3 regions of the Sporolactobacillus sp. KGMB 08714 genome follow, and region 2 is predicted to be linked to each of the others. Evidence: riboswitches for the same ligand, from Rfam matches in the RefSeq annotation. Region 2 holds a riboswitch; each other region holds the start of a gene.

Region 1 (3,246 bases), on a different contig from region 2:
AGCGCCCCGTTTTTCAGAATCGTCGTCATGGCTGCCGTCAGCTTACTCTTCGGTCTCGGCTGGTGATCCGGGGCATGGACGCGATTATCGTGCGTTCCATCATCATAAGGCTTCTGATCGTCCGCGCTCCGACTAATTTGAACGGCCTCATATAAGCCTATGCAAGATGTGAGGCATTTTTAACACTTTAGCCTTCCGGAAACCAGCGGTAGAAGTGATGCGTCGGTCCGTGGCCGTGTCCGAGTGACAGGCTGTGCTCAATCGCTCCCTGAATATAGGTCTTGGCCTCGCGGATGGCGTCTGTAAGAGACCGTCCCTCGGCAAGATAGGCCGCAATCGCCGACGATAGGGTGCATCCGGTGCCGTGCGTATTTTTTGTATCTATCCGCTTGCCTGTATACGGATAAAAGCGGGTACCGTCATAAAAAATATCGGTCGGATCTTCCGACAGATGGCCGCCTTTGACGAGGACGCTTTCAGGCCCCATCCGGAAGATCTCTTTTGCGGCCTGCTGCATGTCCTCAATCGTTTCCACCTTGTGGCCGACCAGCCGCTCCGTTTCGAAAAGATTCGGAGTCACAACCGTTGCAAGCGGCAAAAGCCTTTGAATCAGCGTTTCTCTCGCCTCCGGTTTCAATAGATCAAATCCGCTTTTAGATACCATGACGGGATCCAGCACACTGTATTTCGGACCGTATTCCTTCAGCTTGTCTGCAATGGTGCATATTGCGGCGCTGTTGGAGACCATGCCGATTTTAACGGCATCGACCGGAATATCACGGAAGACGGCATCTATCTGCCCGCCGATTATTGCGGGCGAAAGATCCTCGACGTCATCTACACCCAGCGTATTCTGCGCCGTTACGCTGACAATAGCGCTCATACCGTACACACCGAGTGCGGAAAAGGTTTTCAGATCGGCCTGAATGCCTGCCCCTCCGCTTGAATCCGATCCGGCAATCGTCAAAGCCGTTTTCATTTTCCGTCACCTCGCATATATCGGGTAAATTCCGGATGAACGGCCATTATTTTCAGCAGGATGTAAGCGATAAGACTGCCGAAAGTTGTTGCGAGCAGAAAAGGTGCAACAAAAAAAGTAGCCGCTACGTTCTGTCCGAGAATAAATCTGGCAATCGGAAACGAGACAAGCGAACCGATCAATCCTGTTCCGATGACTTCGCCAATGGCGGCAAAAACAGGTTTTTTAAACCAAAGATAGAAAAGTCCTGCCAGGCAGGCGCCGATCATGCTTCCCGGAAAGGCAAAAACAGAGCCTGTTCCAAGCAGGTTGCGCAGCAGTGAGATGGCGAAAGCCGTGCCGACAGCGTAAACGGGGCCGAAAAGAACGGCCGACAGAACATTAATGATATGCTGAACGGGGAAAATTTTGGCCACGCCTATGGGAATATACAGCAAATTGCCGGCAATGACGCCTATCGCGACGAGAAGAGCAGAAAATGTAAGCCTGTACAGCGGTTTCAAAATTCATTCCTCCTTAAAAAAATAAAATAGACCGGAACATCTTTTTTACCTGATCGGGAGGAAACAGAAAAATGCGGGTTATCGGTTTCCGCTGCGCACAGATGTTTGTCTTTTCTTCCCTGTTAAATAAATTAAAAAACGCGGGCCTTAAAAACGCCCGCGCTTGAAGATAGTCTTCCTTTAGGTGCAACTTCCCTCCGCTGGCATCGTCCAGATCAGGTAAAAGGGGTCAAAGACCGTAAGTCTTACTCTCAGCCGGCCGCTCCGGCTCCCCCAGTGCTTAAATGAAATTGTCCTCTCCTGCTGTCATTATAAACTACCACAAGGATGACCGCAATTCAATCGATTTTGCCTTAGAAAAAACGGCGGAAGGAGACAGACCTTGTTTTGTACCTCCCTTTTACTTCTCTGATCTGTATCATTTATTTTTCAGCCCAAGCACGATACGGATATTTGACGGATCGCTGACCATGACCCGGCCGTTTTCTTCCGTTACTGGCGCTCCCATCGCTTTCAGCCGCTCAATGGCAGCGTCCCTTGCCTCAGAACTTGTAAACGCAAGTGTGAAATCTCTCATGCCTGTCTTTTCGCTTTCCGTTGCCGGAATACCTTTGCTTCTCCATGTATTGAGACCAATATGGTGATGGTAGCCCCCTGTAGAAATAAAATCTGCCTGATCGCCAAAGTTTGCGACCAGATCGAAACCCAGCCCCTGACAGTAAAAACGTTCGGATGCCTTCAGATCGGCGACTTGCAGATGAATATGGCCGATGATGGTTTGCTCGGGCATCCCTTCCCACTCTTTGCCGCCCGATTCATTAAGGATCTGTTCATCGAGTGCCTCGGTGGTCATAAAAACTTTGCCGTCGTTCCATTTCCATTGTGCGGCCGGACGATCATGATAAAGTTCGATCCCGTTCCCGTCCGGATCTGCCAGATAAACGGCTTCACTGACCGCGTGATCGGCTCCTCCCTGAAGCGGATAGCCTTCCTTGAGCAGATGGGCCAGAATGAGCGCCAGATCCGCCCGGGAAGGCAGCAAAAGGGCCACATGATAGAGCCCTGCTTTTCTTGGGTTTCCCGGGATCACCGGAATCGGCTGTTCAACGGTGACGAGCGGATCTGTGCCGTTTGCGGTAAAGACAGCCCTTCGCTGTTCCTTTTTGAGTACGCGGAGCCCGAGTATCTTTTGGTAAAATTCAAGTGAACGTTCCAGATTGTTGACGAATAAATAAACTTCGCTTGCGAATGTGTTCGGATAATTGTGAAATGCCATCAAAGCGCGCCCCTTTTTCTAAATAAAATTCATCTTATTACATTATGTAAGCAAAGGATCCCGCTGTCTACAAATTGTTCCTCATGACTTGTACAAAGCCGTGCCGCCGGCCCGTTCGCCGGTGCCGGAGCCCGTTCCGTTCATTTTGCTGCCATACCGGCTTTGCATGCACAGATGGTGTATGGCAACGGATATCTGCCGTCCGACGTTCTGGTTATTGATTCAAAAAGGTCCGCCGCGGGGACCTATCAAAAAAGGACATCTCCCGGTCAAAAAGCTGACCTGAAATGTCCTTGCAGATTCGGGGCCGATCTGTCTGTCCGCGCCGGAAGCGGCCGTTTGCCGCCGTTTAAATTTTAAAGCGTTTAATCAGTTTATCGAGCTGCTGTGCGGCCTCGCCCATCGTTTCCGCGTCCTTGCGGAAGCTTGTCATCGTTTCGTTAACCCCGTCCATTGACAGAGAAACTTCGCCGACACTGGCTGCCGAT
Region 2 (3,246 bases):
GTTTCTTTAAAACGAGGCTGAGTCCCAGTTCGTCATCGACGCGGTCGGTTACAAACTGATATTCCGGATTCTGGAATACAAAAGCGACGTCGTCACGTGTATGATCGAGATGCCAGCGCACTTTTCCCTGATGACGGAGCAGTCCCATGATTCCTTCAATCATCGTGCTCTTACCGGCGCCGTTCTTGCCGATGACGGCGACCCATTCACCTTGGTAAACGGTCAGATGAGACAGAGAAAATCGGATTTTATGCTGACGGGTCACGGAAAAGTTATCGAGTTCGAGCAGGACATCGTTTTCTGAAGCCGCCTCCCGGTGGCCGGGCCCCTCCCTGATCAATCCCTGCCAGACGCCCGGATGCCAGATTCCGTATTCATCCAGTTCTTTCACATGTGTTTGCAGAATCTCGTCCTTTGCTCCGTCGGCAATGATCTGACCTCTCGGATCGAAAAGGACGACTCTGTCGATCAGATCGAGAACGTGACTGATTTTATGCTCGACAATGAGCAGTGTCCGATCCGCGCCGATCCGGCGCACAGTCTGCCACAGCTGTTCGGTGCCCTGCGGATCAAGCAGCGCGGTCGGTTCATCGAGAAAAAGCACGTCCGGTTCAAGGGCGAGAACGCTCGCTATCGCCAATCTCTGCTTCATTCCTCCGGACATCCGGCTGATCAGCCGATGCGGGCGATCCGGCTCAAGTCCGACCATTTTCAGATAATGCCGAATCAAATCCGGCATTTTTTCGCGGCTGATCCGCTGATTTTCAAGAACAAAGGCAATTTCTTCATCGGCATAAGGCATGCAGAACTGGGTGTCGGGGTCTTGAAAAATAAAGCCCCAGTTTTCCGGAAGTACGAGCTCATCCGCTTTCATCGGCAGTTCGATACTGTTCGGCACGAGCCCGGACAGCACCTGAAGCAATGTTGATTTTCCGCATCCCGAAGGGCCGAGCAGCAGCACCTTTTCCCCTCTTTTGTAATGAAAAGTCAGATCTCTGAAAAACATTTCTTTTTTCTTCGGAAAAGCAAGGCGCAGATTGGTGACTCCCCAGCAGCCGGGACTATTTAAGGGCATCGTAGTCTTCCTTAGACACCGGACGGATGAGATTGGTAACACCGGTCTTCTCCAGAGCTTTAACAAGGATATAGGGGAAGACGCCGGCTAAAAGCGCCGCCCCGATAATACGGAACCCGATGTTCAGAGTCAGGTTCCAGCCCGCGAGATCGGTCAGATAACCGTAAACAAGGTCAATCAGAAAAGACCCTATGGACGCGGCAATGCCGGAAAGAACGGCAACGGAGACTGTGAATTTTCGATAGCGCCACGCGGCGAAAATCAGCTCGGAAAAAATTCCCTGAACCACACCGTAATAAACGTTGATAATGCCGCCGCTTCCTGCGAACAGCATTTCGGCGATCGCGGCGGCAGTTTCCGCAAGAAAGGCGACACCCGGCTTGCGGATCAGCAAAGCGGCGAAAGGTCCGGCAATAAACCAGATGCCGTAGATCAGCGCATCGAGCTGCAGCCCGAGCGACTGCAGCATATCGTACACAGGCCCGAGCAAACGAAAAACAAGGCCGAAAACCAAAGAAACAACAATCGTGACCAGAATATCGGTCAGATTCAACTTGCGACTTTTACTTTTGCTCATCTATTCTTCCTCCTGTCTGCGTTCATCCTGATTTCTTTTCTTTCGGAAGCATCCGCTGCACAGTCAGGGTCGGAGAATGATTGAAAAACACGAAAAACCGCTTTCCTCTGTACGAAAAGAAAGCGGCAGCTGCCTGAATGATTTCAAAACCACTTTCCCACGCTGGTATTATCCAGATCAGGTCCAAGGGTCAGGGCCGTGCCCTTCTCAGCGGAATGCTCCCCTAGTGGACAAACGCATATTCATTTAACACTTTTAACGATACTCCCCCGCCCAATAATGGTCAAGATAAAACATTTATTTAATCATCCGAAAATGCAGTTTCCAAGCCCGATCGAAAATATTTTCATGATTTTTTAATAAAGGTTTCGTATCCTGAAAAAAAGGGAATAAAAAATCATACCCCCTCACCGGATTTTAACTATTTCAGAAACGAAAGGAGGAAATAATTTTCTTGATGCCCCGCTTTGTTTGTGATATTAAAGACAGGAAGAACTGGAAACGGGATCAAAAAATCGAAAAACCTGAGGTGATGTGAGTGAAAACGCTCCGCTTAAATGAATCGATCCGTTTTGGAAAAAACGATCCGTTTGTCCTGATTGCCGGTCCGTGCGTGATTGAAAGTGAAGATCTGGTCCTTAAAACGGCGGACACCATCCGGGAAGTGACCGACCGTCTCGGGATTCCCTTCGTATTTAAATCCTCTTATGATAAAGCCAATCGTTCGTCGATCTATTCCAAACGCGGTCCGGGTCTGGAAAAGGGACTCGAAATTCTGAATAAAGTCAAAGAAAAAATCGGCGTGCCTCTGACGTCGGACATCCATGAGGCCGATCAGGCAGCTCCTGCGGCCGATGTGCTTGATATATTGCAGATTCCCGCTTTTCTCTGCCGTCAGACCGATTTGCTGGTCGCTGCGGCGCGGACCGGGAAAATCATCAATATTAAAAAAGGCCAGTTTCTCGCACCGTGGGACATGAAAAATGTGATCACAAAGCTCGAGAAAGCGGGAAATACAAACATTTTGCTGACGGAACGCGGTGCTTCATTCGGCTACAATAATCTGGTCGTCGACATGCGGTCGCTTCCGACAATGCGCTCGTACGGCTATCCGGTCGTTTTTGATGCGACGCACAGCGTTCAGATTCCCGGCGGAAACGGCATATCGACAGGAGGAAAGCGTGAATTTGTCCCCTACCTTTCACGTGCCGCCGTCGCGGCGGGCGTGGACGCCGTTTTTATGGAAGTACATCCTGATCCGGATCGGGCATGGTCCGACGGGCCGAATATGGTGCCGCTTGAAAGTCTGGAAGAACTATTGAAACCGCTCCTGGAAATCGACGCTGTCGTCCGCAATCTGGATGCAGTGGAATACTATTAAAAGATAAGGAGGCCTGTCCATGAACCTGAACACCGAGAAAAGCAGAATCAACTACGTCATTGAAACGCGTTTGAAAAATACAGAAGCATACATGGATTCGTTCAGCCGGACATTCGATACGGAGATCCGGGAAGTGCTGAAGCTGAAAAAAAGGCTTGATCCGGAGATGATTCAGCAAGTGATTCGCCTGATTTTAAATTGCAGAGGCCGCGT
Region 3 (3,246 bases), on a different contig from region 2:
GCACCCGTCCTGAGAACCCATGATGAAGTAAAGAGACAGGGCTCTTCTTAATGCTTCCCGTTCTTTCGTCATGATGACACCCCTTTTCTCTGCGCCGGCCGATATCCTGGTTTCATGGAACCGCGACCTCCTCCAGGTCAGCGTATTTTTGAATTTTTTCTTCGCTAAGCGTGTACAGCTCATCCATCAGCAGCTGGCGGAAAGTTCCCGGCCCCCCGCTTTTTTCACCGGCAATCTGGCCGGCGATCGCATAATTGGCCGAACCGGCAACCGATGCTTCCAGAAAATCGCCTGAAACTGCGGCATAGCCCGCCTGAATCACACCGTTCAGACAGCCTGATCCCGTCATAACGGGAAAGAGCGGATGGCCGTTGTGAACGAGACAGGCCTTTGCCCCGTCCGTGATCGTGTCGGTCTTTCCGGATACGGCAACGACAGTGTGATAGCGCCGGGCCACGCGGACGGCAAGCGGCAGGATATCGCCGCCCGTATCTCCGGCGTCGACGCCCTTCGCTCCCCAGTCTTCCCCGGCAATGGCGGCAATTTCACCGGCATTGCCGCGGAGAATGGCAATGTCCAGCTCATCGAAAAAGTTCCTGACCGTACTCAGGCGAAACGAAGTCGCGCCCGCCCCGACCGGATCAAGGACAATCGGAACGCCGGCCCGGTTCGCTGCATGCCCGGAGATCATCATACTTTCTATTGAATAGGGTGTTAAATTGCCGATGTTCAGTTCAAGTGCATTGCTGCCCGCTGCGATTTCGGCGACCTCCTCATGAGCTTCGGCCATAATCGGCGAAGCGCCGATAGCCAGCGCGCCGTTGGCCGAATCGTTGATCGCCACCCGGTTTGTGATCACATGCAATAACGGATTCTGCCTGCGGACCGCGTTCATTTTTTCAATCAATAAGTCAGGTTCGATCATGAATATCCCCCTCCGTACATCGTTGTTGTTATTTCCGATTCCAATCATCCATGCCGTAGCTCATATCCCAGAAGTTCAGTTCGTAATAACTGCTCTGATAAAAAATATGAAGCATACGCTCCTTCTCATGATCATCCGCGCCGCGGCTTAACTTGTCCCAGATTTTTCTTTCAACCGCCACATTTTTTTCCAGAGCGTCGGAGCTGTATTCCGCAATCCAGTTTTGAAAAATTTCCCGCTTCGGTGCGGCATTTTTCAATCTCTGTCCGATCTCGGAATAAAGCCAGGGGCAAGGCAGCAAAGCAGCCATGGTGCGGCAAAGCCTGCCCTGGCAGACCACACAGTACAAGTGGGCAATATACGCATAAGCAGCAGGTGCGGGACGAAAAGCCGCCCACTCCTCGCCGCCGACTTGCAGATCCGCAAAGAAGCGGCGATGCATCTGCAGCTCCCCTTCCGCCAATCCGACGGCGATATCGGAAAGCGCCGCCACAATCTTCGGATCATCTGCCTGCGCTGCCGCCAGTCCGTGGATCTTGGCAAATTCCCTGACATAATACGCATCCTGTTTCACATAAAAGCGGAATTTATCAAGCGCCAGCGATCCATCCCGAATCTCCTGGACAAAAGGATGGTTGAAGCTTTGTTCCCACAAAGACTGATTGGCCAGTCTTGCTCTTTCTGAAATCTCCACTCTCTAACCTCCCGACTTCAAAATAAGAAACCTGAGTTTAATTGAACGGCATCGTCCGGAGAAGGGGCCGCTCGGCTTTGCTGTTTCGGTCCCGGCGATTTTCGGGCGCAGAAAAAAACCGCTTTCTGACGAAAGCGGCGGATAGATCTATGTAGTTAAATCAAGCATTCTTTATAGATCAAATCGAAACCACTTTCCTACGCCAGCATCGCCTGGATCAGGTTCAAAGGGTCTTGACATTGTCAATCTCAGCAAAAAAGCTCCCCCAGTGGACAACATTATTCAATTAACTTCACCCTATCACAGATGTTTTCACCTGACAAGATTTTAGCTTCCCGCAGGCAGCATAACACATATTTTGTTTCCGGCGGTCAGGCCGCTTCCCTGCGGACCATGAATCTTTGAAATCCCATACCGATAAAATAGACGGCAGATTCAAAACTTGTGATAAAAAAGCTGACCGGCGCGTTCGTATAGTAACCGAGCACCAGTCCGACCCACACCCCGGCAACGGCAAGCAGCGAGGACAAGAGGATCATGCCGAAAATAGACTGCGTATAAAAACGGGCGGCTGCGGCGGGGACCGTCATCAGTGAAAAAACGAGCAGGGCGCCGACGATCTGAACCGTCACGCTGACGGCAATGGACATCAGCAGAAGAAATCCGATTGAAATCCAGCGGATCGGGAGTCCGGCTGCCTGCGCGCCTGTCTGATCAAAAGAATCAAATTTCAGCCAGCGGTAGCCGGCGGCCATCACAAAAATAACCAGTACGGTCAGAGCGATGATCAGCCATACATCCCGCATGTCGATACCTACGACACTCCCGAATAAAATGGTCTGCAAAAAACCCGATTGCGCATTTGAAAGCGACAGGAACAAAATGCCGATCCCAAGAAAGAAACTGAGCACAACGCTGACAGAAGCGTCGCGCCGAAAGATCCTGACGCCAAGCTGCCCGATGCCGAATGCACTGAGCAGCGTGAAGAGCAGCAGCCCGGCAAGCGGGTCGATACCTGTATATACAGCAAAAGAGGCGCCGGCAAAACCAATATGCGAGAACGTGTGCGCAATGAAGGAGAGGTTCCTCGCAATGACAAAGACACCGATCGTTCCGCACATGATCGCAATCAGAGTTCCCGCTATGAACGCATGCTGCATAAAATCATACTGAAACATCGTCGGACCTCCCGAATACATGACAAATTTTCATAGTACAGTCTTCTCCATCCCTGTTTTTCTGAAAGAGGGCTCCGTTTATACAGGCTGCTTTCCCAACCGTTTTTTCCGGTCTCCGGACGGATGAATACCGGCAGGCAAACGATAGACGGAGTTCAGCGTCTGCGCGTCCGGCAGTTCATCCGCACTCACGATGTCGTAGCTCTCGGGAGAGAGAATCATGATCCGGTCCGCGTATTTCTTCACAAGGTGAAGATCATGGCTGATAAAAATGACGGTCAGCTTTTGATCCCGGTTGATTTTCCTGACAAGCTGCATCATCTTTTCCTGCGCGTACGGATCAAGATTGGCCGTTGATTCATCAAGCAGCAGAAGATCAGGATCGCGGATAAGTGCCTGTGCAAGAAAGGCCCGCTGCCTTTCACCCCCGGACAGCCTGCCGACCGTTT

Evidence for each region. A riboswitch is a leader RNA that binds a small molecule or an ion and turns the genes downstream of it on or off. The one in region 2 is predicted to bind thiamine pyrophosphate.
Region 1: it holds a riboswitch for thiamine pyrophosphate, as region 2 does, so the genes downstream of both, thiW (energy coupling factor transporter S component ThiW) here and Q6A92_RS08380 (ECF transporter S component) in region 2, are expected to answer to the same signal.
Region 3: it holds a riboswitch for thiamine pyrophosphate, as region 2 does, so the genes downstream of both, tenA (thiaminase II) here and Q6A92_RS08380 (ECF transporter S component) in region 2, are expected to answer to the same signal.

What each region holds. Positions count from the first base shown of each region.
Region 1 covers NZ_JAUUBW010000019.1:58,603-61,848, forward strand. Annotated here, with positions in the region: gene Q6A92_RS10030 (hypothetical protein) at 1-29, opposite strand, end outside; gene thiD (bifunctional hydroxymethylpyrimidine kinase/phosphomethylpyrimidine kinase) at 188-979, opposite strand; gene thiW (energy coupling factor transporter S component ThiW) at 976-1,482, opposite strand; TPP riboswitch at 1,657-1,767, opposite strand; gene Q6A92_RS10045 (VOC family protein) at 1,901-2,758, opposite strand; gene Q6A92_RS10050 (methyl-accepting chemotaxis protein) at 3,108-3,246, opposite strand, start outside.
Region 2 covers NZ_JAUUBW010000014.1:76,833-80,078, reverse strand. Annotated here, with positions in the region: gene Q6A92_RS08385 (ABC transporter ATP-binding protein) at 1-1,075, opposite strand, end outside; gene Q6A92_RS08380 (ECF transporter S component) at 1,062-1,652, opposite strand; TPP riboswitch at 1,790-1,887, opposite strand; gene kdsA (3-deoxy-8-phosphooctulonate synthase) at 2,191-3,033, shown strand; gene Q6A92_RS08370 (KpsF/GutQ family sugar-phosphate isomerase) at 3,053-3,246, shown strand, end outside.
Region 3 covers NZ_JAUUBW010000037.1:7,447-10,692, forward strand. Annotated here, with positions in the region: gene thiE (thiamine phosphate synthase) at 1-72, opposite strand, end outside; gene thiM (hydroxyethylthiazole kinase) at 113-925, opposite strand; gene tenA (thiaminase II) at 954-1,619, opposite strand; TPP riboswitch at 1,797-1,896, opposite strand; gene Q6A92_RS15270 (metal ABC transporter permease) at 1,991-2,797, opposite strand; gene Q6A92_RS15275 (metal ABC transporter ATP-binding protein) at 2,876-3,246, opposite strand, start outside.